Regions from separate parts of the Hydrogenophaga taeniospiralis genome, predicted to be linked through region 2. Evidence: predicted binding sites of a transcription regulator. Region 2 holds the regulator's gene; each other region holds the start of a gene.
What was found. The regulator sigma-54, encoded in region 2, starts transcription at its own class of promoters, with help from an activator protein. The targets are predictions, from matches to a motif close to TGGCANGNAANCTGCTTT.

Region 1 (9,476 bases), 3.0 Mb from region 2:
CGTGGGCGCCGTGCCGGCCGCTTTCAAAACAGCACGCGGCTGCGCAGGGTGCCGGGCACGCGCGCGAGTTCGGCCAGCGCCAGCTCGGAGTGCGCGGCGTCGATGTCCATCACCACGTAGCCCACGTCTTCGCGCGTCTGCAGGTACTGCGCGGCGATGTTGATCTGGTGGTCGGAAAAGATGCGGTTGATGCTGGAGAGCACGCCGGGCACGTTGCGGTGGATGTGCAGCAGGCGGTGTTTGCCGGGGTGCGCGGGCAGGGCCACTTCGGGGAAGTTGACGGCCGATGTGGTGGTGCCGTTGTCGCTGTACTTCACCAGTTTTTCCGCCACCTCGATGCCGATGTTTTCCTGCGCCTCCAGCGTGGAGCCGCCGATGTGGGGCGTGAGGATCACGTTGTCCAGGCCACGCAGGGGCGACTCGAACACGTCTTTGTTGCTGTGCGGCTCTTCGGGGAACACGTCGATGGCGGCGCCGAGCAGGGCCTGGCTCTTCAGCGCGCTGGCCAGTGCGTCCACCTGCACCACGGTGCCGCGCGAGGCGTTGATGAGCACGGCGCTGGGTTTCATGCGCGCGATCTGCGCCGCGCCGATCATCCACTGCGTGGCGGGGGTTTCGGGCACGTGCAGGCTCACCACGTCGGCGGTGGCCATGAGTTCGTCCAGGCTGGTGAGCGGCCTGGCATTGCCCAGCGGCAGCTTGGTGGCGGTGTCGAAAAACACCACTTTCATGCCCAGCGCTTCGGCCAGCACCGAGAGCTGCGTGCCGATGGCGCCGTAGCCCACGATGCCCAGCGTCTTGCCGCGGATTTCAAACGAATTGCTGGCCGACTTCAGCCAGCCGCCCCGGTGCGCCACGGCGTTCTTCTCGGGGATGCCGCGCATCAGCAGAATGGCCTCGGCCAGCACCAGCTCGGCCACCGAGCGGGTGTTGGAAAACGGCGCGTTGAACACCGCCACGCCACGCTCGCGTGCCGCGGCCAGGTCCACCTGGTTGGTGCCGATGCAGAAGCAGCCCACGGCGGTGAGGCGCTGGGCGTGGCTCAGTACCTCGGCGCTGAGCTGGGTGCGCGAGCGGATGCCGACGAAATGCGCGTCGGCGATCTTGGCCAGCAGCTGGTCGTCGGGCAGGGCGCCGGGCAGGCTTTCGATCTGGCTGTAGCCCGCCGCGCGCAGCACCGCCACGGCCGAGGGGTGAATCCCTTCCAGCAGCAGGAAGCGGATCTTGTTCTTGTCGGTCGATGTCTTGGGACCGGGCGGGGTGGGGGTCGTGGTGGCGTCGTTCATGGTTGACAAATATAGTCGGATTAAAGCGCCGGGCCAAAGCACTGGGTCCTTTGAGGTTTTCGCCGGCCTTTCGCGCGGGGCGCCGGCCAGGCCCGGGGCCGTGCGCCCCGATGCCTCGCGGGCGGTGCCCGTAAAATCGCCGGCCCCGACGATCCGTCTGCGTGTGCAGCGCCCGTCTCTTGCCACCACCACAGGAAATTCCATGCGTTATTCGGTCTCCCACCACAAGCTCAACCTGGTGCTGTCGGCCCACGGGCTCAAACCCGGTGATGCCGGCGGCATCGACAAGCTCTTTGGTGGCACCGATGGCTACTACTGGTTCGGCACCCTGCGCGACCTCTGCCCGCCGGGCAAGACCATCACCTGGGAAAGCCAGTATGAGATGGTCAACACCATCCAGGCGCACGAAAACGCCACGGCCCTGGAAGACGAGATGAAGCCGCAAGTCCCCAGCGCGGCGAACATCGCGGCGTTGTCCAAGCTGCTGGGCGACCCGATCTGAGTCAGGCGCTGCGCGCGCCCACCTGTGGGGAAGCTGTCGGTGTGCGGTTCCCGCTTGGGTCGCTCGGCGATGGCGCTGCGGTTCAGCGCAGCCGGCCGATGTAGTTGTTCCGTGAGGAGGCGGGCGGCTCTTCAGCGGGCGGGGGGCTGGCGTTTGCGGGCGCCGGCGGCGTGGCGGTGGGTGTGTTCAGGCCCATGGCTTGTTGCAGCTGCAGTCCCACCAGCAGCAACTCTTCGTCTTCGGTGTCCAGCGTGAGGGCCAAGCACTGGCGGGCGTAGGCCGCGTCGGTCACGAATTGCATCACGTCGAAGGGTTTGCCTTGCCGCCCGGACAGTTTGCGGAACTTGGCGAGCAATTGGAGCGTGGCTGGATTCATGTGAACTCCCTATGTTCGTGGATGGCGCTGAAGGGGGGCCAGGTGCTGGCGCCCCTTGTCTGCTCCGCCGAATCACGCGCTGCGCGCGCGCCCACCTTTCTCAGCCCAGGTCCGTGTCCAGCGCACTTGCATCTTGCGCATCACGGCGAGCATCAGCAGCGAGAACACTGCCATCACGATGAAGCCGGTGAGGAAGCTGTCGGTGTGCTGTTTGGACTGGCCCATCATGGCCGGCACCAGGCCGCCACCCAGGGCGCCGATTTCGCCGATCATGGAGCCGGCCACGGCCGTGGAGGTGGGCCAGCGCAGCGGCACCAGCTGGAACAGCGCACCATTGCCCGCGCCCAGCGCGGCGAAGCAGACGATCAGCAGCAGCGTGGTCAGCACGATGGAGTGCGCCGACAGGCCCACGCCCACCAGCGCCACCGACACCACCACCAGCACCACGGTGAGCGTGTTCACGCCGCCCCAGTGGTCGGAAATCCAGCCGCCGAAGACGCGCACCACCGAACCCATCAGCGCGGCCAGCATGGTGAGCTGGCCGGCTTGCACCTTGCTCACGCCGAACTGGTCGTAATAGTAGGTGGGCAAAAAGGTGGTGATGCCGATGAAGCCGCCGAAGGTGACGATGTAGATCATGCTGAACACCCAGCCGTCTTTTTCCAGCAGGCAGTCCAGGTGCTGGCGCAGGCCGGCGTGCTGGTCGCGGTCGGGCGGCTCCTTGGCCATGAAGGCCACCACCAGCATGGGCACCAGCGAGGCGATGGCCGCGAAGCCGTACACCGTCTGCCAGCCGTAGGCCTGCGCCAGCGGCGGGGCCAGCAGCGCGGCGATGGCGGTGCCGCCGTTGCCCGCACCCACCAGGCCCATGGCCAGCCCTTTGTATTTGGGCGGGTACCAGCCCGAGCCCAGCGACATGGCCACGCCGAAACTGGCGCCCGCCACGCCCAGCAGCAGGGCCATCTTGAGCATGTCGTCGTAGCTGCTCACGAAGAAGTAGCCGTACGACATGGTGAAGCAGATCAGCGCCAGCTCGACCAGGGTGGCCGTCTTGCGGCCCACGTACTGCGCGAGCAGGCCGAGCGGAAACCGCATGATCGCGCCGGCCACGATGGGGATGGACAGCAGCAGACCCTTCTGGGCCGGCGTGAGGTTGAACTCTTCGCTGATGAAGGGCGCCATCGCGCCGTTCATAACCCAGATCACGAACGAGAACGTGAGGTAGAAGAACGCGGCAAACAGGGTGGGTGTGTGCCCGCTTTTCAGGAACGTACGGAAGCCCGCCATGGCTTGGACCTTTTGTGAGAGAGGGGTGGGGAATTGAAACCCATGCCGCGGCCCCGTGCCAGGCGGCAAGGTGCCATGGATGGGGCGCTGCAGATCGCCCAGGGCGGGCGAATCGGAGCATCGAGCAAGGCCTTCGTTAGCCTTGTGCACTGTTCAGCAAATTCCATGCCCGTCTCGTGGGCGTTGGCCAGGCGGTGGATGCGGGTTTTTGCACCATGGCGGTGATACCCGTCCCGCCATGCGTGAAAAAAGGGGCATGCCCGAAAGCATGCCCCTTTTTGGGTTGGCGAAAGACGCCCTTCCGGCGTGAAATGCCTGGCCCAGGATGCGGTGGAACCGGCTTCGCCGGGCCACACGCATCGCCCCCTGGAGGGGGTCGCGCGAAGCGCGGCGGGGGTGGGGCAATTCAGGCTACCTTCTCCACGTGGGCCTGGCGCGTGTAGAGGAAGTCGATCACGGCCTTGCGGTACTGCTGGTACTGCGGGTCGTCGGCCAGGGCCACGCGGTTGCGCGGGCGCGGCAGGTCCACCGCCAGCACTTCGCCGATGGTGGCGGCCGGGCCGTTGGTCAGCATCACGATCTTGTCCGATAGCAGCACGGCCTCGTCCACGTCGTGCGTCACCATGACCACGGTGGCCTGCGTGGCGGCCACGATCTCCAGCAGCTCGTCCTGCAGCTTGGCGCGGGTCAGCGCGTCGAGCGCGCCGAAGGGTTCGTCCATCAGCAGCACCTTGGGCTCCATCGACAGCGCCCGGGCAATGCCCACGCGCTGCTTCATGCCGCCGGAAATTTCACCGGGGCGCTTCTGCGCCGCGGCGGTCAGGCCCACCAGGGCCAGCGCGGACTCGGTGCGGGCTTTGAGCTGGGCCTTGCTTTCGGTGGCGGCGAACACGCGCTCCACGGCGAGATAGACGTTTTCGAAGCAGGTCAGCCAGGGCAGCAGCGAATGGTTCTGGAACACCACCGCACGCTCGGGGCCGGGGCCGGCGATCTCGCGGTCGGCGCAGAGCAGCACGCCATGGGTGGGCGTGGTCAGGCCGGCGATCAGGTTGAGCAAGGTGGACTTGCCGCAACCCGAGTGGCCGATGAGCGTGACGAACTCGCCCTTGGCCACGGTCAGGTTGATGTCCTTGAGCGCGGGGAACAGACCTTTCTTGGTCTTGAAGGTTTGTTCGACGTGCTGGATGTCGATGTACTTGGTCGTCAGGTTGTTGCTCATGGGAAGCTCCTTGTTCGGGGGCCACCGCGGAACCGGCTTTGCCGGGCCGCTGGTGGCGCCCCCTTGAGGGGGTGACGCGCCTTTGGGCGCGGCGCGGGGGTGGGTCAGGCCTTTACCTCTTCAAACGTAAACAGGGTCGCGAGTTTGATCAGGGCGAATTCGAGCATCAGGCCGACGATACCGATGACGAAGATCGCGATGATGATGCTGGAGACGTTGAGATTGTTCCACTCGTCCCAGACCCAGAAGCCGATGCCCACGCCGCCGGTCAGCATCTCGGCAGCGACGATCACCAGCCAGGCCGTGCCCACCGCCAGGCGCACGCCGGTCAGCAGGTAGGGCAGCACGGCGGGGAACAGGATCTTGGTGAAGATCTTCCATTCGCTCAGGTTGAGCACGCGGGCCACGTTCATGTAGTCCTGCGGCACGCGCTGCACGCCCACTGCGGTGTTGATGATCATGGGCCAGATGGAGCAGATGAAGATGGTCCAGATGGCGGCCGGGTTGGCGCCCTTGAACACCAGCAGGCCGATCGGCAGCCAGGCCAGCGGCGACACCGGGCGCAGCAGGCTGATGAGCGGGTTGAACATGCGGCTCAGAAACTCGAAGCGGCCGATGGCGAAACCGGCGGGAATGCCCACCAGCGCCGCCATGCCGAAGCCGATGGCCACGCGCTGCAGCGAGGCCAGCACGTTCCAGCCAATGCCCTGGTCGTTCGGACCTTCGCTGTAGAACGGGTCGGAAAACACCTGCACCGCCTGCGCCCAGGTTTCGGCGGGTTTGGGGATGCCGCTGTTGCTGGTGCTGGCGATCAGTTGCCAGATCAGCACCAGGCAGGCCAGGCCCATGATGGGCGGCAACACCGCCATCCAGAAACCGCGGAAATCACGGCTTGCGGCCGAAGGGCGGGCGCTGACCGCGGCGGGCGTCACGGTGTCGGCGACGGGGGCATTGGCGTGGGGTGCGCTCATGGCTCTTCCAATGGGGCTGGCATGGGAGTTGGCGGGCGGCGCGATGGCCTCCAGCGGTGAATGAAATACGGCGCTGACCATGGTGGATGTCCTTTCAGTGCAATGCGGCGAGAGAGGTGCCTTCATCAATCCAAGAACGCCGCGGAACCGGCTTCGCCGGGCCGCCAGCGTTGCCCCCCTCCGGGGGGTGACGGCCAACGGCCGGCGCGGGGGGCATCAAAGCTCAAGCTTTGATCTTGAATGAGTCGGCGTACTTCGCTGGGTCCTTGCCGTCCCACACCACGCCGTCGATGAACTTGGCGCTGCGCATCTCGGACTTGGGCAGCGGCGTCTTGGTGGCGGCGGCGGCCTGCTTGTAGATGTCGATGCGGTTGACCTGCTTGGCCACGGCCAGGTAGTCGGGGTGGCTCTTGAGCAGGCCCCAGCGCTTGTGTTGGGTGAGGAACCACATGCCGTCTGACAGGTAGGGGAAGTTGACCGCACCGTCGTTGAAGAACTTCATGTGGTTGGGGTCGTCCCAGGTCTTGCCCAGGCCGTTCTGGTAGCGGCCCAGGATGCGCTGGTTGATCGCGTCCACGCCGGTGTTCACGTACGAGCGCTGGGCGATGGTTTCGGCCATCTTGTTTTTGTTCTGCAGGCCGGCGTCGATCCACTTGCCGGCTTCGAGGATGGCGGCGGTCACGGCGCGCGCGGTGTTGGGGTTCTTGGCGACGAACTCGGCCGTGGTGCCCAGCACCTTTTCGGGGTGGTCTTTCCAGATGTCCTGCGTGGTGTTGGCGGTGATGCCGATGCCGTCCACGATGGCGCGGTGGTTCCAGGGTTCGCCCACGCAGAAGCCGTCCATGTTGCCCACGCGCATGTTGGCCACCATCTGGGGCGGGGGCACCACGATGGCACGCGCGTCCTTGAAGGGATCGATGCCGGCGCTGGCCAGCCAGTAGTAGAGCCACATGGCGTGGGTGCCGGTGGGGAAGGTCTGGGCGAAGGTGTATTCGCGCTTTTCGGCGGCCATCAGCTTGGCCAGCGAGGGGCCGTCCACGGCGCCTTTTTCGGCCAGCTTCTTCGACAGCGTGATGGCCTGGCCGTTGTGGTTCAGGTTCATCAGGATGGCCATGTCCTTCTTGGGCCCGGCGGTGCCGAGCTGCAGGCCGTAGATCAGGCCGTAGAGCACGTGGGCGAAGTCCAGCTCACCGTTGACCAGCTTGTCGCGCACACCGGCCCAGCTGGCTTCCTTGGTGGGGATGATCTTCACGCCGTATTTCTTGTCCAGGCCGAGTTCGGCCGCCATCACCACGCTGGCGCAGTCGGTCAGGGGGATGAAGCCGATCTTGACCTCGGTCTTTTCCGGCGCGTCGGAGCCGGCGGCCCAGACGCCGCTGTGGCCCAGGGTGGAGAAGAAGGTGGCGGTGGCCGCACCCTTCTTGATGAAGTCGCGGCGCGAGGCCTGGGCCGGGGTGCCGGCGTCGGCCGGGCTGGCGGCCGCGATCGGGGTGGTGGTGTCTGCGGTCATGTCCAACTCCTTGCTGATGAAAAAAATCGGTGGCCAAAAACAAAACGGCGCCCATTTCCTGGCCTGCGCTGCGCTGGCTGGAAATGGACGCCGTTGTCCTGTGTCTGGGAAGACTTCGGGGTTTGCGCCGCCGTTGGCGCAGATCCCGTTGCTGAGTACTAAGCAGAGACCGTGCCAGGTCTCGGTTTCTGCCCCGGTTCGAGGGAAAGATCTTTGTTATTGAAGGAAAAAAGAGATTCTCGGCGTCACCGGATGTCGGCGAAACGGGGCTGGAATGGGCGGGGACCCGGTGCGGGGGGCTTCAGCTTGGTGCATCGGCCCTGCGGGGGCACGGGTTTTGTGCGCCGCAGCATGGCAGCGCCGTGCGCACCGGTTTCAGCGCCGCCGTTCGGGCAGCACCTCGGCCATGGACAGCACCGCTTCGGCCACGTCGATGAGGCGGCGGTTCTGGTTCATGGCCATCTGGCGCAGGGTCTTGTGGGCTTCGGTCTCGCTCAGGTTGCGGTGCGCCATCAGCAGACCCTTGGCGCGCTCCACCAGCTTGCGTTCGTTGAGGCTGGCGCGCACGGTGTCGAGCTCGTCGCTGATGGCCTGCAGGCGGCGCGCCTGGTCCTGCACCAGGTCGAGGATGGAGCGGTCGAGCTGCGCGCCGTAGCCCTGCGCCGGGCCGGGCCCGCTCACGTGCTCGGGCACCGGGTCGTGAAAGAACGAGAGCGCGTCGGCCGGCTCGGTGGCGGCGGGGTGCAGGCTCTGGAAGGCCAGCAACTCGGCCAGGGCGGCCTGGGTCTTGTGCTCGCACAGGCGCTGCAGGCTGTCGGCGAGCCGGTCTTCCACCGTTTTCATGCGGTCCATGCGCAGGCTGCAGCAGTCGAACCAGGGCTGGCTCTGATTGGCGTCGAGCGCGCTGCCGTGGGGGGCGGTGCACAGCACGCGGCGCATGCGCTCGAGTTCGGCGCGGGCGGACACGGTGTCGCGGTCGGCGCTGGCCCAGAGCGTGGCCAGCTCGTCGCTGGCGAATTCCTTGAACACCTGCAGGCAGCGCTCCTGCGAGTCGATCAGGTGCAGCAGGCGCTGCTGCTCGGCACCGCTGGCCAGGCCGCTGGCGAACAGGGCCGAGCCCGTGGCGCGCTCCTGGCCGGCGAATTCCTTGCCCTGCATGAAGTTGAACAGGGCCACCAGCTGGCGCGAGATGGCGGGGTCGCTGGCGCTGTCGGCGGCTTCGAACACCACCGCCAGCAGGGCGGCGATCAGGCGCACCAGGGCTTCGGTGGATTCGCGCGCCGTCCAGGCCTGGGTGTCGATGCGCTCGCGCAGGGCGGGCAGGGCGTCCAGCCCCTGCAGCGCGTAGGCGATGCGGCTGAACAGGCGCGCGCCGTGGCCCAGGTGCGCGGCCTGGGTGTCCAGGCTGTCGAAGCAGCGGCGCAGCTCGGCTTCGGTGGCCTCACAGTCGGCGATCTGCTGCTGGCGCGGCTCGGCGAAGCGGGTGCCCTGCGAGCCCAGAAACAGGTTGGACAGCCCACGCTCGCGCTGCAGGCCGTGGATCAGCCGGCCGGTCACGTTCACCAGCGCGCTGGTGAGCGAGAGCTGGCGCAGGGCGTCGATCTCGCAGCGCTTGGCGGCGATGAGGAAATTGAGGCCCGATTTCAGGGGCAGGGCGGTGGGGGTCATGCAAAGCGGGGTGCAGCAATATTCGTGCCCCACCGCGGTGCGGACCGTTCGCGCCCCGGTGCGGGCGCCAGGTTTGTCAGCCCAAGGCCGTGGCCAGGGGCGCCTGCTGGCGGGCGGGTTGGGGCGCGAGCTGGGCGCGCAGGCCCACCACGCCACCCACCACGATGAGGGCCGGCGGCTTCACGCCATGGGTCAGCGCGAGCTGGGGCAGGTTGGCCAGGGTGCCGGTGATGCAGCGCTCCTCGGGCAGGGTGGCTTTTTCCACCAGCGCGGCCGGGGTGTGCGCCGGCAGCCCGTGGGCGATCAGCTGGCGGCAGATCTCGGGCAGGTTGTGGACGCCCATATAAAGCACCACGGTCTGGCGGGGACGGGCGAGCATGGGCCAGTCCATGTCGAGGCCGCGCGCGTCGCGGGTGTGGCCGGTGGCCAGCACGAGCGCGCAGGCGTGGTCGCGGTGGGTGAGCGGTATGCCCACCGAGGCGGCGGCGCCCTGCGCGGCGGTGAGGCCGGGCACCACGGTGAAGGGGATGCCGGCCGCGGCCAGCGCCTGGGCCTCTTCGCCACCGCGGCCGAAGATGTAGCCGTCGCCGCCCTTGAGGCGCAGCACCGCGCGCCCGCTGCGCGCGAGCCGCAGCATGAGTTCGATGATCGAGGCCT
Region 2 (9,476 bases):
GAGCTGCTGGCCACCCAGCCGCACGGCCTCACGCGCGCCGAGATCGTGAAAGAGATGGACCGCAGCGCCAGCGAGATCTACCGCATGCTCGAACGCCTGGTGGCGCGCCAGTACGTGATGCGCACCCTCTCGGGCGACCGCTACGCGCTGAGCCTCAAGCTGTTCGCGCTGGCCCACATGCACCCCCCGCTCAGCCGCCTGATCAACCAGGCGCTGCCCATCATGGACGACTTCACGCGAAAAGCCGAACAGTCGTGCCACATGGGGGTGTACGACCGGGGCAACGTGCTGATCAGTGCGCAGATCAACAGCCCCAGCGGCTGGAGCTTTGCCGTGCAGCGCGGCGCGCGCGTGGGTCTGCTGGACACGGCCTCGGGCCACCTGTTGCTGGCCTATGCCGACGAGGGGCGCTTCAACCGCATGCTGGCCGAGCACACCCCGCTGGACGGGGAGGTGCCGATCACCCAGGACGAGCTGCGGGCCACGCTGGGCAGCATTCGTGAGCGCGGTTACCTGGAGCGCGAGAGCGCGCAGACCCTGGGCGTGGTGGACATCTCCTTCCCCATCCTCGGCCCCGACAACACCGCCCTGGCCACGCTCACCTGCCCCTACATCCGCCGCATCGACCGCCACGTGGGCCCCGACATGGTGCAGGTGCGCGAATACCTGCGCGACGCGGCCAACGCGTTGTCGCTGACCCAGGGCATGAACGCCGCGTGAATCCCGGACCGGGTGGCCCTCGTGTGGCCCGTGTGGGCGGCTGGCCGGATGGCATAGACTGGATCGGCATGCAACCCGGTTTGGTTAAATTTTTTTAAAACATGCTCGACGCCCGCCAACTGGAGGCCCTCACCGCCGTGATCGAGCACGGCAGCTTCAGCGCGGCCGCGGCCTCCCTGCACCTGACCCTGGCGGCGGTGTCCTTGCGCATCAAGGCGCTGGAAGACGCCCTGGGTCAGCGCCTGCTGGTGCGCGGCAAGCAGGTGCGCGCCACGCCGGCCGGGCAGGCCCTGCTCGGGCATGTGAAGCAGCTGCGGCTGATGGAGGCCGACCTGCTGGACGGCCTGCGCACCGGTGGCCCGGGCATCCGCGACGGCGCGCGCTGGCAGAGCCTGAGCGTGGCGATCAACGCCGACTCGGTGGCGAGCTGGTTCCTGCCCGGGGTGGCGGCCATGCTGCAGCGCCACCGCCTGCTGCTCGACATCATGATCGACGACCAGGACCACACGCACGACGCACTCAAGAGCGGCGACGTGATCGGCTGCGTGACCACGCTGGCCGAGCCCATGCGCGGCTGCGTGGCCGAACCGCTGGGCGTGATGCGCTACCGCTGCGTGGCCGCGCCCGAGGTGGTGCAGCGCTGCACCACGCCACAGGGCGAGGTCTCGCCGCACCAGCTGCTGGCCCTGCCGGCCATCATCTTCAACCGCAAGGACGCGCTGCAGGACAGCTTTCTGGAACAGCATTTCGGCCTGCGCCAGCCCAACTACCCGCGCCACTTCGCGCCCGCCGTGGACGCTTTCGAGACCGCCATCGAACTCGGGCTGGGCTGGGGCATGGTGCCCGAGCACCACCTCGCGGGCCGCCCGCGCCTGCAGGAAGTGCTGCCCGGATCGACGGTGGACGTGGCGCTGTATTGGCAGCACTGGGCGCGCGAACCGCTCAGCGCGCAGCGCCTGACCGAGGCGGTCAAGGCGGCGGCGCGGACCAGCCTGTCGCCGCTGGCGGCGGCGCCTCCGCCCGCCCCGTAAAATCCCGCCCCATGCTCTCTGTCAAACACGAACTGCTGGGTGGCCTCGCCGCCGAGCTGGAACTGCTCTCTCCTGGTGCGGGCAGCCGCGCCGCCTTCGAATCGCCCAAGGTGGCCGCGCACGGCGACTTCGCCTGCACCGCCGCCATGCAACTGGCCAAACCGCTCAAGCTCAACCCGCGCCAGCTCGCCGACACCCTGCGCACGGCCCTGTTGGCGCAGCCGGTGTACCAGCAGTGGGTGTCCGACATCGACATCGCCGGACCCGGTTTCATCAACATCCGCCTCAAGCCCGCGGCCAAGCAGCAGATCGTGCGCGAGGTGCTGCGGGCCGGCGAGGGCTTCGGGGTGGTTCCGCCCAACGGCCAGCGCCTGATGGTCGAATTCGTCTCGGCCAACCCCACCGGCCCGCTGCACGTGGGCCACGGCCGCCAGGCCGCGCTGGGTGACGCGATCTGCAGCCTGTACCAGACGCAGGGCTGGGACGTGCACCGCGAGTTCTATTACAACGACGCCGGCGTGCAGATCGGCACGCTCGCCAACAGCACCCAGCTGCGCGCCAAGGGCTTCAAGCCGGGCGATCCCGAATGGCCCGAGGCCGCCTACAACGGCGACTACATCCAGGACATCGCCAACGACTACCTGGCGAAGAAGACCGTGCACGCCGACGACCGCGACTTCACCGCCAGCGGCGACGTGAACGCGCTCGACGACATCCGCCTCTTCGCCGTGGCCTACCTGCGCCACGAGCAGGACCTCGACCTGCAGGCCTTCGCCGTCAAGTTCGACCACTACTACCTCGAATCCAGCCTCTACACCAGCGGCAAGGTGGACGCCACGGTGCAGAAACTGCGCGAGGCCGGCAAGACCTACGAGCAGGACGGCGCGCTGTGGCTCAAGTCCACCGAGTACGGGGACGACAAGGACCGCGTCATGCGCAAGGGCGACGGCTCCTACACCTACTTCGTGCCCGACGTGGCCTACCACATCAGCAAGTGGGAGCGGGGCTTCACCAAGGTGATCAACATCCAGGGCACCGACCACCACGGCACCATCGCCCGCGTGCGCGCCGGCCTGCAGGCCGCGAACGTCGGCATTCCACAGGGCTACCCCGACTACGTGCTGCACACCATGGTGCGCGTGGTCAAGGGCGGTGAAGAGGTCAAGATCAGCAAGCGCGCCGGCAGCTACGTGACCCTGCGCGACCTGATCGAATGGACCAGCAAGGACGCGGTGCGCTTCTTCCTGCTCTCCCGCAAGCCCGACACCGAGTACACGTTTGACGTGGACCTGGCGGTGCAGAAGAACAACGACAACCCGGTCTATTACGTGCAGTACGCCCATGCGCGCATCTGCTCGGTGCTGGCGGCCTGGGGTGGCGACGCGGCTTCGCTGAAAGACGTGGACCTCTCGGCGCTGGACAGCCCGGCCGCCCAGGCGCTGATGCTGCTGCTGGCGAAATACCCCGCCATGCTGGCCGACGCCGCGCGCGACTTCGCGCCGCACGATGTCACTTTCTACTTGCGCGAGCTGGCCGCCTGCTACCACAGCTACTACGACGCCGAGCGCATCCTGGTGGACGACGAGGCGGTGAAAAAGGCCCGTCTGGCCCTCGTCGCGGCCACCGCGCAGGTGTTGCACAATGGTTTGAAGGTGCTGGGCGTGAGTGCCCCGCAGAAGATGTGATGACGAAAGCCCGTATGAAAACCCGTTCTCCTTCCGCCCGTTCGCACGTGGGCGGAACCCTCATTGGCTTCGTGATCGGGGTGCTGGTGGGGCTGGCTGGCGCGCTGGCGGTGGCGATCTACGTCACCAAGGTGCCCATGCCCTTCGTGGACCGCGGGGTGTCGCGCAAACCGGCGCAGGATGCGGCGGAAGCCGAGCGCAACAAGGGCTGGAATCCGAACGCGGTGCTGGGCGGCAAACCCGCCCCGGTGCCCGGTACTGGCAACGAAGCCGGGGCCATCGTGGTGCCCCCGGCCGATGGCAAGCCGCTGCCGCCGGCCGCCGCTCCGAAGGCGCCCCCCGCGTCTGCCGCGCAACCGCAGGGCGACCCCATCGAGGATCTGCTGCGTTCGCGCCCGAAGGCCGACAGTGCGCCCGCCGCGCCCACCGCAGAGGCTCCCGCCAGCGGTGCCCCGAACCCGGCCACGGCCGACCCCTTCACGTATTTCGTGCAGGCCGGGGCGTTCAGAAACCCCGACGAGGCCGATGCGCAGCGCGCCAGGCTGGCCATGCTGGGCATGGCCGCCGAGGTCAGTGAGCGCGAGCAGTCCGGGCAGAAGGTGTACCGGGTGCGCGTGGGGCCGTTCGCGCAGAAGGCCATGGCCGACGCCACGCGCGAGCAGCTCGAAGCCAATGGTGTGGCCGCTGCGCTGGTGCGCGTGCAACGTTGAGCGCGCTGAACGCCTGAGCCGAGGCGGTGCCGCGGAACTTTTTTCCGCAGGGCCGGCCCCAACCAAGCCCATACAAGGAGTCCGATTTCATGCAACGCCGAGTTTTTTCCCGCACCCTGTTGAGCGCTGGCGCCTTGAGTGCCGCTGGGGCCCTGCGTCCCGCGCTGGCCCAGCGCATCGGTTTCAAAGAAGGCACCGACTACCAGCGCCTGAGCAAGCCCGCGCCGGTGGTCAGCCCGCCGGGGCAGGTCGAAGTGGTGGAGTTCTTCGCCTACAGCTGCATCCACTGCTTCAACTTTGAACCCGTGTTCAACGACTGGATCGGCAAGAAGCCGGCCCACGTGACAGTGCGGCGCATGCCGGTGGCGTTCAGTCCGGACTTTGTCCCCATGCAGCGCCTGTATTTCACGCTGGAGGCCATGGGGCTGGTGGACAAGCTGCACCGCAAGGTGTTCCAGGCGATGCACGAGGAGCGCCTGCCCCTGACCACGCCTCCGGCGATCGCCGCCTGGATCGAAAAGCAGGGTGTCGACAAGGCCAAGTTCGCGGCCATCTACAACGGCGCGGCGATCCAGCAGTCCAGGGAAGCCACGGCCTTGCAGGAAGCCTATATGGTGGAGGGCACGCCCGCGCTGGGTGTGGCGGGCCGTTTCTACATCGGTGGCCAGGGTCCGCGCACCCTGTTGATCGCGGACAACCTGATCGCCCAGGCGCGCAAGTCCTGAAGAACCGGGCGCCGGCACGACCAAGGCCCGCCCTCTGGCGGGCCTTGTGTTTTCCGGGCCGCGACAAAGTCCGGTGAGGTGCCTGCGGGCGGGGTTTGCGCCGCTACAATGAATGCAAGATTTGTGCCCCTGAAAAGCCATGCCTCAAAACACCTTTGCCCCCAGATTGCTTTCGCGCTTCATCATCGCGGCCCTTGGCCTGACGTTGGTCGCCGCTGCTCACGCAGAGCTGGCCGACAAGGACAAGCCGATGAACATCGAGGCGGATGCGCTGCGCTACGACGACGCCCGACAGAGCAGCGTGTTCACCGGCAACGTGGTCGTCACCAAGGGCACCATCGTGATGCGGGGCACGAAGATGGATGTCCGCCAGGACCCGCAGGGCAACCAGTTCGGCAACCTGTACGGCTCCGCGGCCAAGCCCGGTTTCTTCCGCCAGAAGCGCGAGGCGCTGGAGGAGTGGATCGAGGGTGAAGGCGAACACATCGAATACAACAGCCAGGCCGAGACGGTGGTTTTCACCGGCAGCGCCGTGCTGCGCCGCTACCGCGGGACCCTGATCAACGACGAGAGCCTGGGCAACGAGATCACCTACAACAGCCGCACCGAGGTCTTCACCGTCAAGGGCGGTGTGAGCAACCGCACGGCGGCCAATCCCTCGGGCCGGGTGCGCGCCATGCTCACGCCCATCCCCGACGAAGAGAAGGCGCCCGCGAAGCCCGCAGCGCCGGCCGATCCGGCCAAATTGCGCCCCAGCGAACAGCTCAACGAGAAAAACAAGTGACCGCAGCAGGTTTGGGCAGCGTGCCCGCTCCCATGGCCGTGCGCAGTCAACTGGAGGTGCACGGACTGCAGAAGGCCTACGGCAGCCGCAAGGTGGTCAAGAGCGTTTCACTCACGGTGGACAAGGGTGAGGTGGTGGGTCTGCTGGGCCCCAACGGCGCGGGCAAGACCACCTCGTTCTACATGATCGTGGGGCTGTTGCGCGCCGACGGCGGCGAGATCCTGCTGGACGGGCAGCGCATCGAGGCGCTGCCCATTCACCGGCGGGCCCGGCTGGGCCTGGGCTACCTGCCGCAGGAAGCCTCCATCTTTCGCAAGCTCACGGTGGAGCAGAACGTGCGAGCCGTGCTGGAGTTGCAGCGCGACGAGGACGGCAAACCCCTGTCCGCCACCGAGATCACGCACCGGTTGGACGAGCTGCTCAAGGACCTGCGGGTGGACCATCTGCGCGACTCGCCCGCGCCCTCGCTCTCCGGCGGGGAGCGGCGCCGGGTGGAGATTGCCCGCGCGCTGGCCACCCGGCCGCGCTTCATTCTGCTGGACGAACCGTTTGCCGGTATTGATCCGATCGCCGTGATCGAGATCCAGCACATCATTGGCTTCCTGAAATCGCGTGGCATCGGGGTACTGATCACCGACCACAACGTGCGCGAGACCCTGGGTATCTGCGATCACGCCTACATCATCAGCGACGGACAGGTGCTCGCCAGCGGCACCACGGCCGAGATCGTGGAGAACGCCGAAGTGCGCCGGGTGTACCTCGGCGAGCATTTCAGGATGTGATGCATGGGGCGCTTGTGTGTCTCATGCCCGCCGGCCCGACCCGGCTCCCGCACCGCTGCGCGACCCGCGCGCCGGGTCGCTGTCCCTCCGTTTTGCCGGCCTGACGCATGAAACAAGGCCTGTCGCTGCGCGTCTCCCAGCATCTGGCGCTCACGCCCCAGCTGCAGCAGTCGATCCGTCTGCTGCAGCTGTCCACGCTGGAGATGGCGCAGGAGGTCGAGCAGATGCTCGACGAGAACCCGTTTCTGGAGCGCACCGAGGAGCTCGCCGAACGCGAGGCGTTTGGTCTGGAGCAGATCGACGCGCCGGTGAGCGCGGGCGAGCAGATCGCCGAAGCCACGGTGGCGGCTGCCAGCGACCTGGCCCCGGCCGCCGAATTCGACGGCCCGTTGCCGCCTGCGTCGTCCACCGTGTCGCCGGTCGACGGCGGCGAAGGCGGTGAGGGCGAGGCGCTGGAGAGCCGGCTCGATGGCGCCGCGCCGATGGAAGAGAGCTGGGAAGGCGACGGCACGGTCGAGATGGCGCCCGATGACAGCGAGTGGGGCGGCGACGCGCCGCCGCGCAACAACAACTCGTCGGGCGACGACGACGAAACCGCCAGCGCCGCCGACCTCGCGCGCGTGCCCGTCAGCCTGCAGGACCACCTGCACGACCAGGCCCGCTGCCTGCGCCTGAGCGACGAGGACAGCGCCGCGCTGTATTTCCTGATCGAGTCGCTCAACGACGACGGTTACCTCGAAGAGCGCCTGTCCGAGCTGGCTGGCGCCTGGTTGCGGCTCTCGGCCCCGCCGGGCAAGCCGGTCGATCCGCAGGAGCACCTGGAGGAACTCGAAGCGCTCGAACAGCGCCTGGGCGTGGCGCTGCAGCTGCTGCAACACATGGAGCCTTCGGGTGTGGGCGCGCGCGACCTGGGCGAATGCCTGCGCCTGCAGATCCTGGAGCTGCGCAACAGCCCCGAGGCGCGGGCCGCGCTGGCCATCTGCAGCCAGCCGCTGGAGCTCATGGCCAAGCGCGACATCAAGCGCCTGTGCAACCTGTGTGGCCTGGACGACGCCACCGTGCGCGCCGCCCTGGCCTTGATCGCCCGGCTCGAACCCAAGCCCGGGCGCCGCTTCGTCGATGTCGAGCGCAACGTGGTCGTGCCCGACGTCATCGTCACCCGCGCCGGGCGCGGCTTCAAGGTCCAGCTCAACGCCGAGGTCATGCCGCGCCTGCGCGTGCACGACGTGTACGCCAATGCCATGCGGCAGAACCGGGGCGGACGCGACAACGGCGGCGAAGCCGGCCACGCCGCCATGCAGCAGCGGCTGCAGGAAGCCCGCTGGTTCATCAAGAACATCCAGCAGCGCTTCGACACCATCCTGCGCGTCTCCAGCGCCATCGTCGAGCGCCAGCGCAACTTCTTCATGCACGGCGAACTCGCCATGCGCCCGCTGGTGCTGCGCGAGATCGCCGACGAACTCGGCCTGCACGAGTCCACCATCAGCCGCGTGACCACCGCCAAATACATGGCCACGCCCTTCGGCACCTACGAACTGAAGTATTTCTTCGGCTCCAGCCTGGGCACCGAAACCGGCGGCAACGCATCGAGCACTGCGGTGCGCGCGCTGCTCAAGCAATTCATCGCCTCCGAAGAGCCGGGCAAGCCGCTGTCGGACAACCAGCTCTCCGACCTGCTGCGCGAGCAGGGCATCGAGTGCGCGCGCCGCACCGTGGCCAAGTACCGTGAGGCCTTGCGCATCGCGCCAGCGAACCTGCGCAAAGCGCTCTGAACACCCCCTGCCGTGAACCAACTCCAACTCTTTCTTCCCTGCGCCGCCGGCGTCGAGGACTTCCTCGCCGCCGAGGTGCAGCGCATCACCAACGAGCCGCTGGCTTTCAAGGCGCGTGGCGGCGTGGGGGTGCGGGCATCGTGGCGCGACGCCATGCGCCTGAACCTGCACAGCCGCCTGACGCAGCGCGTGCTGGTGCAGCTCTGGCACGGCGAGTACCGCAACGAGAACGACCTGTACAACGCCGCGGGCGACGTGGCCTGGGAAATCTGGTTCACCCCGGCGCAGACCATCAAGGTCGAGATCACCGCGCAGCACAGCCCGCTGACCTCGCTCAACTTTGCCGCGCTCAAGATCAAGGACGCCATCTGCGACCGCTTCCGTGCCAAGCGCGGCGAGCGCCCCAGCGTGGACACCACCTGGCCCGACGTGCGCATCTACGCCCACCTCACCACCGACAGCGTCACGCTCTACATCGACACCTCGGGTGAGCCGCTGTTCAAGCGCGGCTGGCGCGAAGACAAGGGCGACGCGCCGCTGAAGGAAACCCTGGCCGCCGCCATGATCGCCGCCACCGGCTGGGACGCCTGCGCCGACCAGCCGCTCGACGACATTCCCCCGCTCTACGACCCCTGCTGCGGCAGTGGCACGGTGGTGATCGAAGCCGCGCAGATCGCACTGAACATTCCGCCCGGCCTGCTGCGCCGTTTCGCGTTTGAAAAGATGCTGCCGTTCCAGGCCCACGTGTGGCAGGCCATCCGGGACGATGCCGTGCGCCAGCAGCGCGAGTGGCCGGCGGGCCACGCGCCCATCGTCTTCGGCAGCGACGTGTCGTTCCGCATGGTCGACTTCGCGCAGCGCAACGCCGAGCGCGCCGGCGTGGCCCACGCCATCCAGCTGCGCGGCGGTGACGCCCTGCAGCGCATGCCACCCTGCCAGACGCCCGGCGTGATGCTGCTCAACCCGCCGTATGGCGAGCGCATCGCCGCCGCCGGTGTGGCCGGTGAAAACGCCAGCGCGCGTGCGCTGCGCCAGGCGCCGCGCACACCGCGCACTTTCAGCGTGGGGCAGGCCGCGCCGCCCGCGCCCGGCCAGGGCCGCGGGGAGCCGGAGGTTTCGCGGCTGGGCCGCGAGAGTGCGCAGATGGCCGATGGCGGCGACGGCAGTGAGTTTTTCCAGCAGCTCGCGGCCCACTGGAAGAGCCACTACGCCGGCTGGAGCGCCTGGCTGCTCACGCCCGACCTCAAGCTGCCCGGCAAGATGCGTT
Region 3 (9,476 bases), 2.9 Mb from region 2:
AGACCGCCTACGTGACTTCCGAGGTGGCCAACCTGGTCCACGTGATCGACCTGGGCACGAAGAAGGTCACGAAGAACATCCAGGTGGGCAAACGCCCACGCCGTTTCATGCTCGCCGCCGGTGGCGCCGAGCTGTGGGTCAGCAACGAACTCGACGCCTCGGTGAGCGTGGTCGACACCCGGACCCACACCGAAAAGCAGAAGATCCAGTTCACCGTGAAGGGCATGCGCGAGACCGACATCACCCCCGTGGGCATGGCGCTCAGCCCGGACGGCAAAAGCATGTGGGTCGGCCTGGGCCGGGCCAACCACGTGGCCGAGGTGGACGTGGCGAGCAAGGCGGTGAAGCACCAGGTGCTGGTGGGCAAACGCGCCTGGGGCCTGACCATGCACCCGAACGGCAGGACCCTGTACGTGGCCAACGGCCTGTCGGACGACATGACGCTGATCGACGCTGCTTCGGGCAAGGCACTGAAGACGGTGCCGGCTGGCCGCGTACCCCACACCATCCTTGTTGGTCAATGAACCACCCCCATCGCTTGCCCACTTCGTTGGGCCGCTCTGTCCCTCAAGGGGTCATGCCTGCGGTCTGGCGAAGCCAGTTCCGCGGCATTCTCGGTTCCGGTCTGTGGCGCGCCGCCGGGTTGGCGTTGCTGGGCGTTTCGGGCTTGCTTGCCTTGCCTTCCTTCGCCGCGACCAAAGTCACCATCGCCGTGGTGTCGCTGGACGGCGACCCGCGCCACGCGCCGCGCCGCATGGAACGCGCTTACCCGGGCCACCCCACGGGGCGGGCGATGGATGGGGTGAAGCTCGCGGCCGAGGACTCGGCGTTTGAGCTGGACGCGGCCGGGCTGGAGCTGGTGGTGAAGGACGTGGTGCTGCCCAACGCCGCCGCGCTGCCCCAGGCGCTGGCCGAGCTGAAAGCAGCGAAGGTGCAGCACCTGGTGGCCGACCTGCCGCTGGCCGAGCTGCGGCAACTGGTGCAGGCCGCGCCCGCCGCGCTGGGCGGCGCCATCGTGTTCAACACCGGGCTGGACGACGACGGCCTGCGCGCGCAGCAGTGCGCCGCCCACCTGCTGCACACGCTGCCCAGCCGCGCCATGTTGTCGGACGCGCTGGCGCAGTACCTGGCCGCGCGCAACTGGCGCAAGGCGCTGGTGTTGCAGGGCCCACTGCCGGGCGACGCGCTGCAGGCCGATGCCTTCAACCGCTCGGCCAAGCGCTACGGGATCAAGATCACGCAGCAAAAGCCCTTCAAGCTCACCGGTGACCCGCGCGAACGCGACCTGGGCAACACGCGCCTGCTCACCGGCGAGCGCGAGCACGAGTTCGTGGCGGTGATGGACAGCGATGGCGAGTTCGCCCGCACCGTGCCCTACGCCACCCAGTGGCCGCGCCCGGTGGTGGGCGCCAGCGGTCTGTTGGCCGCGGCCTGGCACCCGCAGTGGGAGCGTTACGGCGGGCCGCAGCTCAGTCGCCGCTTTCACAAGCTCGCGCAGCGCCCCATGCAGGGCCACGACTGGGCCGCCTGGATGGCCGGGCGCGCGGTGGCGACCGTGCTGGTGGACGCGCCCAAGGCCCCGGTTGCGCAGCAGCTCAAGGCGCTGCGTGGGGGCGCGGTCACGCTCGACGGCTTCAAGGGCCGCAAGCTCTCGTTTCGCGCTTGGGACGGCCAGCTGCGCCAGCCGGTGTTCGTGATCCATGTGGACGGTGTGGCCGGCCTGGCGCCGCTCGACGGCGTGTTGCACCGCACGGACGTGTTGGACACACTCGGCGTGGACGAACAGGAGAGCGCGTGCAAGAACCGCTGACCATGCCCCCACCGGGTCTGCCCGTGGCGCCACCGCTGGCGCTGCACCTGCTGCGCGCACTGCGCGCGGTGGTGGGCCGCGAGCTCAACCGCTTCCTGCGCCAGCCCACGCGCCTGGGCTCGGCGCTGGTGCGCCCGCTGCTGTGGTTCGTGGTGTTCTCCGCCGGTTTCAACAACGTGTTTGGCGTGGCGATTCAGCCGCCCTACGAGACCTACATCGAATACAAGGCCTACATGGTGCCCGGCCTCTTGGGCATGGTGGCCCTGTTCAACGGCATGCAGAGTTCGCTCTCGATGGTGTACGACCGCGAGATGGGCGTGATGCGCCTGCTGCTCACCGCGCCGCTGGCGCGCGGCTGGCTGCTGGCCTTCAAGCTGCTGGCGGGCACCTGCCTCTCGGTGCTGCAGATGGGGGTGTTCCTGGCCATCGCCTGGGCCTTTGGCGTGGAGGTGCCGCTGGTCAATCTGCCGGGCCTGCTGCTGGCCATGGCCAGCGGCGCCACGCTGCTGGCCGCGCTGGGGCTGATGCTCTCGGTGTACGTGAAGCAGCTGGAGAACTTCGCCGGCACCATGAACTTCGTGATCTTTCCGATGTTCTTCATCAGCCCGGCGCTGTACCCGCTGTGGAAGCTGGAAGAGTCGGGCGCGTGGTGGCTGCTCAAGCTGGCCGAGTGGAACCCTTTCACCCACGCGGTGGAGGTCATGCGCTACGCCATGGTGGGGCAGTTCTCGGGGCTGTCGTGGGCGGTGGTGCTGGGCTGCAGTGCCGTGTTTTTTGTAGCGGCCTTGTGGGGCTACGACCCGCAACGCGGCTGGACGAGGAGATGACCACCCGGCGTGATCTTCTCGTGGGCGGCGCGGGCCTGGCCTGCTGGCCTGGGCTGCGCGCGCAGGACGACCCCACCGGCGGCGACCCGCTGGGTTCCATGCAGTACCCCAGCCTGCGCGAGCAGACCATCGGCAAGGCCATCGCAAAGTTCTCTGACGCGGTGACGATCAAGGGCCCGGCTTTCGCCGACGATGCGATGAACGTGCCGCTGCTGGTGGACGCGCGTGGGCTCGACAAAGTGGGTGGCGGTGTCGCGCGCATCCGCGTGGCGGTGGACCGCAACCCGGTGCGCCAGGTGCTGGACTTCGAGCCGCTGCGCGCGTTGCCCATGCTGGCCTTTCGCATCCGCATGGAGCAGGCCTCGCCGGTGCGCGCCTTCGTGCAGACCCAGGACGGCCAGTGGCACGTGGGCAGCACCTGGGTGCAGGCGGCGGGCGGGGGCTGCACGGTGCCCGGCGCCACGCGGGCCGATGGCTCCTGGAGCCAGACCCTGGGTCAGGTGCAGGCGCGCTTTTTCAACAACGTGCTCGAAGGCAGCCGCCGCCTGCGCGTGCGCGTGATGCACCCGATGGACACGGGGTTGGTCGCGGGCATCCCGGCCTTCTACATCGAAGAGCTGCGGCTGGTGGATGGCGCGGGCCAGGTCTGGTGGAAGCTGGCCCTGCACGAGCCGGTGTCGGAAAACCCGCTCATCACGTTTGAGCTGCCGCCGCAGGCGGTGAGCGGCCTGCGGCTGGTGGGGCGCGACAACAACGGCAACCGGATTGATGCCGAGGTGGGGGCGTGAAGCGACTGCTGTGTGTCGCCGCCTGCGTGCTTTCAGCCGCTGTGCAGGCCCAAGCCATCCCGGTGCCTCCGCCGGTATCGAAGCCCGACGCCGCCACCTTCAATTACGACCTGCGGCCGCGCCAGATCGCCGAAGGCACCTGGGTGATCGAAGGCGCGGTGGCCGACTTCAGCCGCGCCAACGGCTGCAACATCATCAACACCGCCTTCATCACCACCGGCGCGGGCGTGGTGGTGATCAACACCGGGCCCTCGCGCCTGTACGGCGAGCAGCAACGCCGCGCCATCGAGCGCCTCACGCGCGAGCCGGTGCAGCGCGTGCTGAGCCTGAACCTGCACCCCGACTACTTCTTTGGCAACCAGGCCTGGGCCGACCGGCCCACGCAGGCGCTGCCCGGCAGCATCGCCGGCATGCAGGCCGAAGGCGGCGCCTACGCCGACAACCTTTACCGCCTCTGTGGCGACTGGATGCGCGGCACCGAGTCCAGCCCAGCGCGCGAGTCGGTGCCACCGCAGACCCTGCCGCTCGGCCAGCACCGGCTGGAGCTGATGCGCCTGCAGGGCCACACGGCCGACGACCTCGTGCTGCTCGACCACCACACCGGTGTGCTGTTCGTCGGCGGACTGGTGTTCGCTGAACGCGTGCCCACCACGCCGCACGCCGACTTTGAACGCTGGCTCGCCAGCCTGGATGTGCTGGAACAGCTCATCACCAGCGGCCGGGTGAAAACCGTGGTGCCCAGCCACGGCCCGGTGCACAGCGGGCTGGCCGGTGTGCGGCAGACGCGCGACTGGCTGCGGTGGCTCACCGTGCTGATGCAGACCAGCGCCGAGCGCGGGCTCGACCTGGGCGAGGTGCTGCGCACGCCGGTGCCCGAGCGCTTCGCGCGCTGGGCCGCGCAACCGGCCGAGCTGCACCGCAGCCTGAGCCAGTGGTACCCGCGCTACGAGCAGCGCGCCCTGGCCGGCCCGGCGCCCGGCCGTTGACGCGCGGCGCGGGTGCCTGGACGCCCGCGGGCTGTTGCAGCCTGACCATGTGGCTGCCACATTTCTGAACAGTGTCACGGCCCCGATGCAGGCGGGGGAACAGTGGCTGGCGCAGTTCTGCGCGCCAACCCCCACTCAGGCCTAGGGAATACCCTCGGAACCGTCGCAAAAAGACGCGGAAAAGGCGCCCAAAAAACGCGAAAAAGGCTTGGGAGCGGCGTGGCACAGAAGTTGCCCCCTTGATGCACGTGCAACCCACAGACCGGAGGGTCGGGAGTTCACGAACGGCCGGGCACGCCAGCCCATCAACCTCACGAACGAGCAGGAGACAAACCAGTGAAACGCACTCTATTGAGCCTTTTGGTCATGGCCGCCACGGCCCATGTCGGCGCCCAGGGCGTGACCGACGCGATGATCGCGGACGACGCCAAGACCCCCGAGAACGTGCTCAGCTGGGGCCTGGGCACCCAGGGCCAGCGCTACTCGTCGCTGACCGGCATCAACGAAAAAACCATCGCCAAGCTGGTGCCCGCGTGGTCCATGTCTTTCGGTGGTGAAAAGCAGCGCGGCCAGGAAGCTCAGCCGCTGGTGAACAAGGGCAAGATGTTCGTCACCGCATCCTATTCGCGCATCTTCGCGCTCGACACCAAGACCGGCAAGAAGCTCTGGAAGTACGAGCACCGCCTGCCCGAGGGCATCATGCCCTGCTGCGACGTGATCAACCGCGGCGCCGCGCTGTACGACAACCTCGTCATCTTCGGCACGCTGGACGCCCAGCTGGTGGCGCTCGACCAGGACACCGGCAAGGTGGTGTGGCGCGAGAAGATCGACGACTACTCCGCCGGCTACAGCTACACCGCTGCGCCGCTGATCGCCGAAGGCCTGCTCATGACCGGTGTCTCCGGTGGTGAGTTCGGCGTGGTCGGCCGCGTGGAAGCGCGCGACCCCAAGACCGGCAAGATGGTCTGGGTGCGCCCCATGGTCGAAGGCCACATGGGCTACAAGGACGGCAAGGAAAACGGCATCACCGGCACCACCAACGCATCGTGGCCCGGCGAGACCTGGAAGACCGGTGGCGCGGCCACCTGGCTCGGCGGCAGCTACGACCCCAAGACCGGCCTGGCCTATTTCGGCACCGGCAACCCCGGCCCCTGGAACAGCCACGTGCGCAAGGGCGACAACCTGTATTCGGCCTCCACCGTCGCCATCGACGTGAAGACCGGCCAGATCAAGTGGCACTACCAGACCACGCCCAACGACGGCTGGGACTACGACGGTGTGAACGAGTTCATCACCTTCGACATGGACGGCAAACGCGTTGGCGCCAAGGCCGACCGCAACGGCTTCTTCTACGTGCTGGATGCGGCCGACGGCAAGCTGCTCAACGCCTTCCCCTTCGTGAAGAAGGTGACCTGGGCCACCGGCATCGACCTCAAGACCGGCCGCCCCAACTTCGACCCCGCCAACCGCCCGGGCGACCCGACCGCGGCCGGTGGCGATGGTGCCAAGGGCAAGCCGGTGTTCTCGGCGCCCGGCTTCCTGGGCGGCAAGAACCAGATGCCCATGGCCTACAGCCCCAAGACCGGCCTGTTCTACGTGCCCACCAACGAATGGGGCATGGAGATCTGGAACGAACCCATCACCTACAAGAAGGGCGCCGCCTACCTGGGCGCGGGTTTCACCATCAAGCCGCTGTTTGACGACCACATCGGTTCGCTGCGCGCCATCAACCCCAAGACCGGCAAGGTCGAGTGGGAAGTGAAGAACGAAGCGCCGCTCTGGGGTGGTGTGCTGACCGTGGGCGACCTGGTGTTCTGGGGCACGCCCGAGGGTTACCTGAAGGCGGCCGATGCCAAGACCGGCAAGGTGGTCTGGCAGTTCCAGACCGGCTCCGGCGTGGTGGCCCCTCCCATCACCTGGACCGAAGGCGGCGATCAGTACGTGAGCGTGGTCTCCGGCTGGGGTGGCGCGGTGCCGCTGTGGGGTGGTGAAGTGGCCAAGAAGGTCAACTTCCTCGAACAGGGCGGTTCCGTCTGGACCTTCAAGTTGATGAAGTAGGTTCCCCCCTGCGCCGCTTTGCGGCGTCCCCCCTGAGGGGGGACCACACCTTGGACCGGCGGAGCCGGATCCTTGGTGTGTGCTGGGTGGGGGCTCTTGGCGGTTTCTGCCGAGTTTGAGCCCTCACCCTTTTTTGTTTCTGTTGTTTTTCGAGATCGACATGCGCACTCTCATCCTCCTCACCTCCGGCCTCCTGTTCGCCTCTGGCGCCGCACACGCGGTGGACGAGGCCGCCGCCATCGAACTGGCCAAGAACAACGGTTGCCTGTCCTGCCACTCGGCCAAGGAAAAGATCGTCGGGCCGGCCTACAGCGCCGTGCACGAAAAATACAAGGACGACAAAGACGCCGTGGCCTCACTGGTGCAGTCCATCCAGAACGGCTCCAAGGGCAAATGGGGCCGCATTCCCATGCCCGCACACCCCAGCATGAGCCCGGCCGACATCAAGACCCTGGCCGAGTGGGTCATGACCATCAAACCCTGAACCGGCGGCGCAGGTACTCGGCGGTTGTGCGCCGAACCCCTGCGCCCGGGCCTCCATCAGTCCTTGCCGTCGTCTTCACAGTCCGATTTGCCCACGGCATCGCAACTGTCGTCGTCGCCACCGGCCGAGTCATCGTCGCTGGAGTCGTCGTCGGTGTCGTCGTCCGGACTGTCATCGTCGCCGTCGTCCGGGGTGTCATCGGCAGAGTCCTGATCTTCGAGCTTGACACGGCTGGCCACCATGGTGCCGTTGGTCATCGTTCCATACACCTCGACGCGCACCCCGACGGCCAGCGTGGTGGGGGCAGCGCTCGCATCGACAGGGATGCCGTCCACGCTGAAATGGGTGGGGCCTGAATAGGCTGTCACACGGCCATCGAGCTCATTGGGATCGACATTGGCGTCATCGCCCGCGTCGTCATCGTCGAGTTCGACGCGCCGTGCCTGCAGTCGGCCATTGACCATCTCGCCCTGAATCTCGACCCGGGTTCCCTTGGCCATGTTCTGGGGCACGGCGTTGGAGCCGCTGGCATCGACCGGGATGCCGTCCACGCTGAAGCTCTGCGGGCTGTCAAAGGTGGTCACCGTGCCCTTGTACGACTTGGCTGTGGCGGTGGTGCTGCCGTCACTGCCGCCACCGCAGGCGACCAGGCCTGCCATGAGCAATGAGGCCGATAGCAACCGCAGTCCGGCCAGTGGCGAGCGGGTGGAGGAGGTGTTTGGGTGGTTCATGTCTGTGTGTCCTCATTGGTGTTTGTGATGACGCCATCGACCCGAAGCCGGGCCGGCCGTCGGAGGTGCCCCTCGCACCGCCGACGCAACGATGCGATCCGTCCCTTAAATCCGCCTGAAATGCGTTCTTTCTTTCCGCGTTTACGTTTTGTTGCCTGGCCTGTGCCGCGGGTCGCGCGGTGTTGTGCTGATACGTGTTGTCACATCTGGAGACCGGGCCGCTCGCCTACCCTGGGTAGCATCCACTTCGGCTTTTTTCACATGGAGACCCTCATGAACAACCCACACCGAATCAACACTCTGAACACCCTGCGCCCGCTCGTGCTGGCCATCGCCGGCCTGGCCGCTGGCGCCGCCTGGGCCCAGGTCACCGTGGTGGTCGAACCGGTGCCGACCGTCGTCGATCCCGTCGTGTCTGCGCGACAGCAAGAGATGGCCCTGCAACTGGCCCGGGCCAACCTCAGCCAGCAGGGCATCACCGAACCCACCACCGCACAGCTCGCCCTGGCCACCAGCGATGTGCAGGCGCTGCGCGACAGCGGCATGGGCTGGGGCCAGATCGCCAACAGCCTGGGCCTGCGCCTGGGCGCCGTGGTCAGCGCGGCCAACCGGGCCGACAAAGCCGACGGACTGACCGTCGCGACCACCACCGGTCGCCCCGCAACGGCGGGCAGCAAAGCAAAGGGCGGTAACAGCGGCAACAGCAATGCCGGTGGCGGCCAAGGCGCCGGCAACAGCGGCAACAAGGGCGGAGGTTCCAATGCGGGCGGCGGTGGCAACGCCGGCGGTAACTCCGGTAACGGCGGCAAAGGCGGCAACTCCGGCAATGGCGGGGGCGGCAACGGTGGTGGAAAGGGCGGCGGCAACGGCGGCGGCAAGCGCTGATCCGGTTCGGTAACGCACCACGCGGGTTGCATGCCCGCGACGTGGTGCGTTGCTGCTTGGAAGGAGCGAGGCGGCTGGGGTCTGCCGGGGGCAGCCCCGCCGTCCATCATGGCTCTGTTCATCAATGACCGCTCGGTCATTTTTTCCTTGGCCGCAGGGGGTTGTGCACACAAAATTACCGATAGGTAATCAAGCAGGTGCACAACCATGCCCCATCCAAAAAAAGTCCCGATCGGTAATTCATCTGATTTGGCAGCGGTCGTCAAGACCTCGGCCGAGTTGGGCGCCCTCGTGCGAAACCAACGCGCCCGGCTCGCCCTGCGTCAGCTTGACGTGGCGGGCCTGGGCAACACCGGCAACCGCTTCATCGTCGAGCTGGAAAACGGCAAGCCCACCGTACAACTGCAGAAGGTGCTCGACCTGCTGGATCTGCTGGGTCTGGAGGTGGTGGTCCGGCCCAAATCGCGGCAGGCCATCTGATGGCCCGGCCCGACACGCTGGACGTGTTCTTCGGCACCGAGCGCGTGGGCGCGGTGCGCGACGCATCGCCCCTCGTCTTTGAATACGCAGCCAACTGGCTGCAGCGCGCCCAGCCCCGGCCCGTGGCCGCCATTCCCTTGCTGCCCGGCCCACAGCGGTCCGATGCCGTGCAGGCCTTCTTTGAAAATCTGCTGCCCGAAGGCGAGCTGCGCGTCTACCTCTCCGGGCAGCGCAAAGCCTCCACCCTGTTTGCGATGTTGCTGGAGGTGGCGGGTGACACGGCCGGTGGCTTCGTGCTGCTGCCCGCCGGTCAGGTGCCGCAGCCGTCCCGCTACGAGGCCACCACATGGGCCGCGCTGGACCTGCGCCACCTGGTGCAGTGGGTGTTCTTCAACCTGTTCACCTGCAACAACGACAGCCACGCCAA

Region 1: KIH07_RS21380 (CmpA/NrtA family ABC transporter substrate-binding protein) is a predicted target of sigma-54. The motif match lies at 7,311-7,328, and genes of this name have one in related genera.
Region 3: KIH07_RS20725 (PQQ-dependent methanol/ethanol family dehydrogenase) is a predicted target of sigma-54. The motif match lies at 4,632-4,649, and genes of this name have one in related genera.

Annotation. Positions count from the first base shown of each region.
Region 1 covers NZ_JAHBAG010000001.1:4,467,173-4,476,648, reverse strand. The annotation lists gene serA (phosphoglycerate dehydrogenase) at 24-1,286, opposite strand; gene KIH07_RS21405 (hypothetical protein) at 1,489-1,788, shown strand; gene KIH07_RS21400 (hypothetical protein) at 1,871-2,164, opposite strand; gene KIH07_RS21395 (MFS transporter) at 2,237-3,451, opposite strand; gene KIH07_RS21390 (ABC transporter ATP-binding protein) at 3,858-4,670, opposite strand; gene ntrB (nitrate ABC transporter permease) at 4,775-5,722, opposite strand; gene KIH07_RS21380 (CmpA/NrtA family ABC transporter substrate-binding protein) at 5,865-7,151, opposite strand; gene KIH07_RS21375 (nitrate regulatory protein) at 7,527-8,798, opposite strand; gene cobA (uroporphyrinogen-III C-methyltransferase) at 8,896-9,476, opposite strand, start outside.
Region 2 covers NZ_JAHBAG010000001.1:1,450,483-1,459,958, forward strand. The annotation lists gene KIH07_RS07090 (IclR family transcriptional regulator) at 1-720, shown strand, start outside; gene KIH07_RS07095 (HTH-type transcriptional regulator ArgP) at 822-1,751, shown strand; gene argS (arginine--tRNA ligase) at 1,763-3,436, shown strand; gene KIH07_RS07105 (SPOR domain-containing protein) at 3,451-4,146, shown strand; gene KIH07_RS07110 (thiol:disulfide interchange protein DsbA/DsbL) at 4,236-4,871, shown strand; gene lptA (lipopolysaccharide transport periplasmic protein LptA) at 5,011-5,655, shown strand; gene lptB (LPS export ABC transporter ATP-binding protein) at 5,688-6,437, shown strand; gene rpoN (RNA polymerase factor sigma-54) at 6,545-8,209, shown strand; gene KIH07_RS07130 (THUMP domain-containing class I SAM-dependent RNA methyltransferase) at 8,222-9,476, shown strand, end outside.
Region 3 covers NZ_JAHBAG010000001.1:4,321,666-4,331,141, reverse strand. The annotation lists gene KIH07_RS20750 (PQQ-dependent catabolism-associated beta-propeller protein) at 1-524, shown strand, start outside; gene KIH07_RS20745 (ABC transporter substrate-binding protein) at 578-1,810, shown strand; gene KIH07_RS20740 (ABC transporter permease) at 1,813-2,637, shown strand; gene KIH07_RS20735 (quinoprotein dehydrogenase-associated SoxYZ-like carrier) at 2,634-3,425, shown strand; gene KIH07_RS20730 (quinoprotein relay system zinc metallohydrolase 1) at 3,422-4,411, shown strand; gene KIH07_RS20725 (PQQ-dependent methanol/ethanol family dehydrogenase) at 4,778-6,469, shown strand; gene KIH07_RS20720 (c-type cytochrome) at 6,630-6,953, shown strand; gene KIH07_RS20715 (DUF5666 domain-containing protein) at 7,010-7,684, opposite strand; gene KIH07_RS20710 (hypothetical protein) at 7,958-8,569, shown strand; gene KIH07_RS20705 (hypothetical protein) at 8,861-9,049, shown strand; gene KIH07_RS20700 (HipA domain-containing protein) at 9,049-9,476, shown strand, end outside.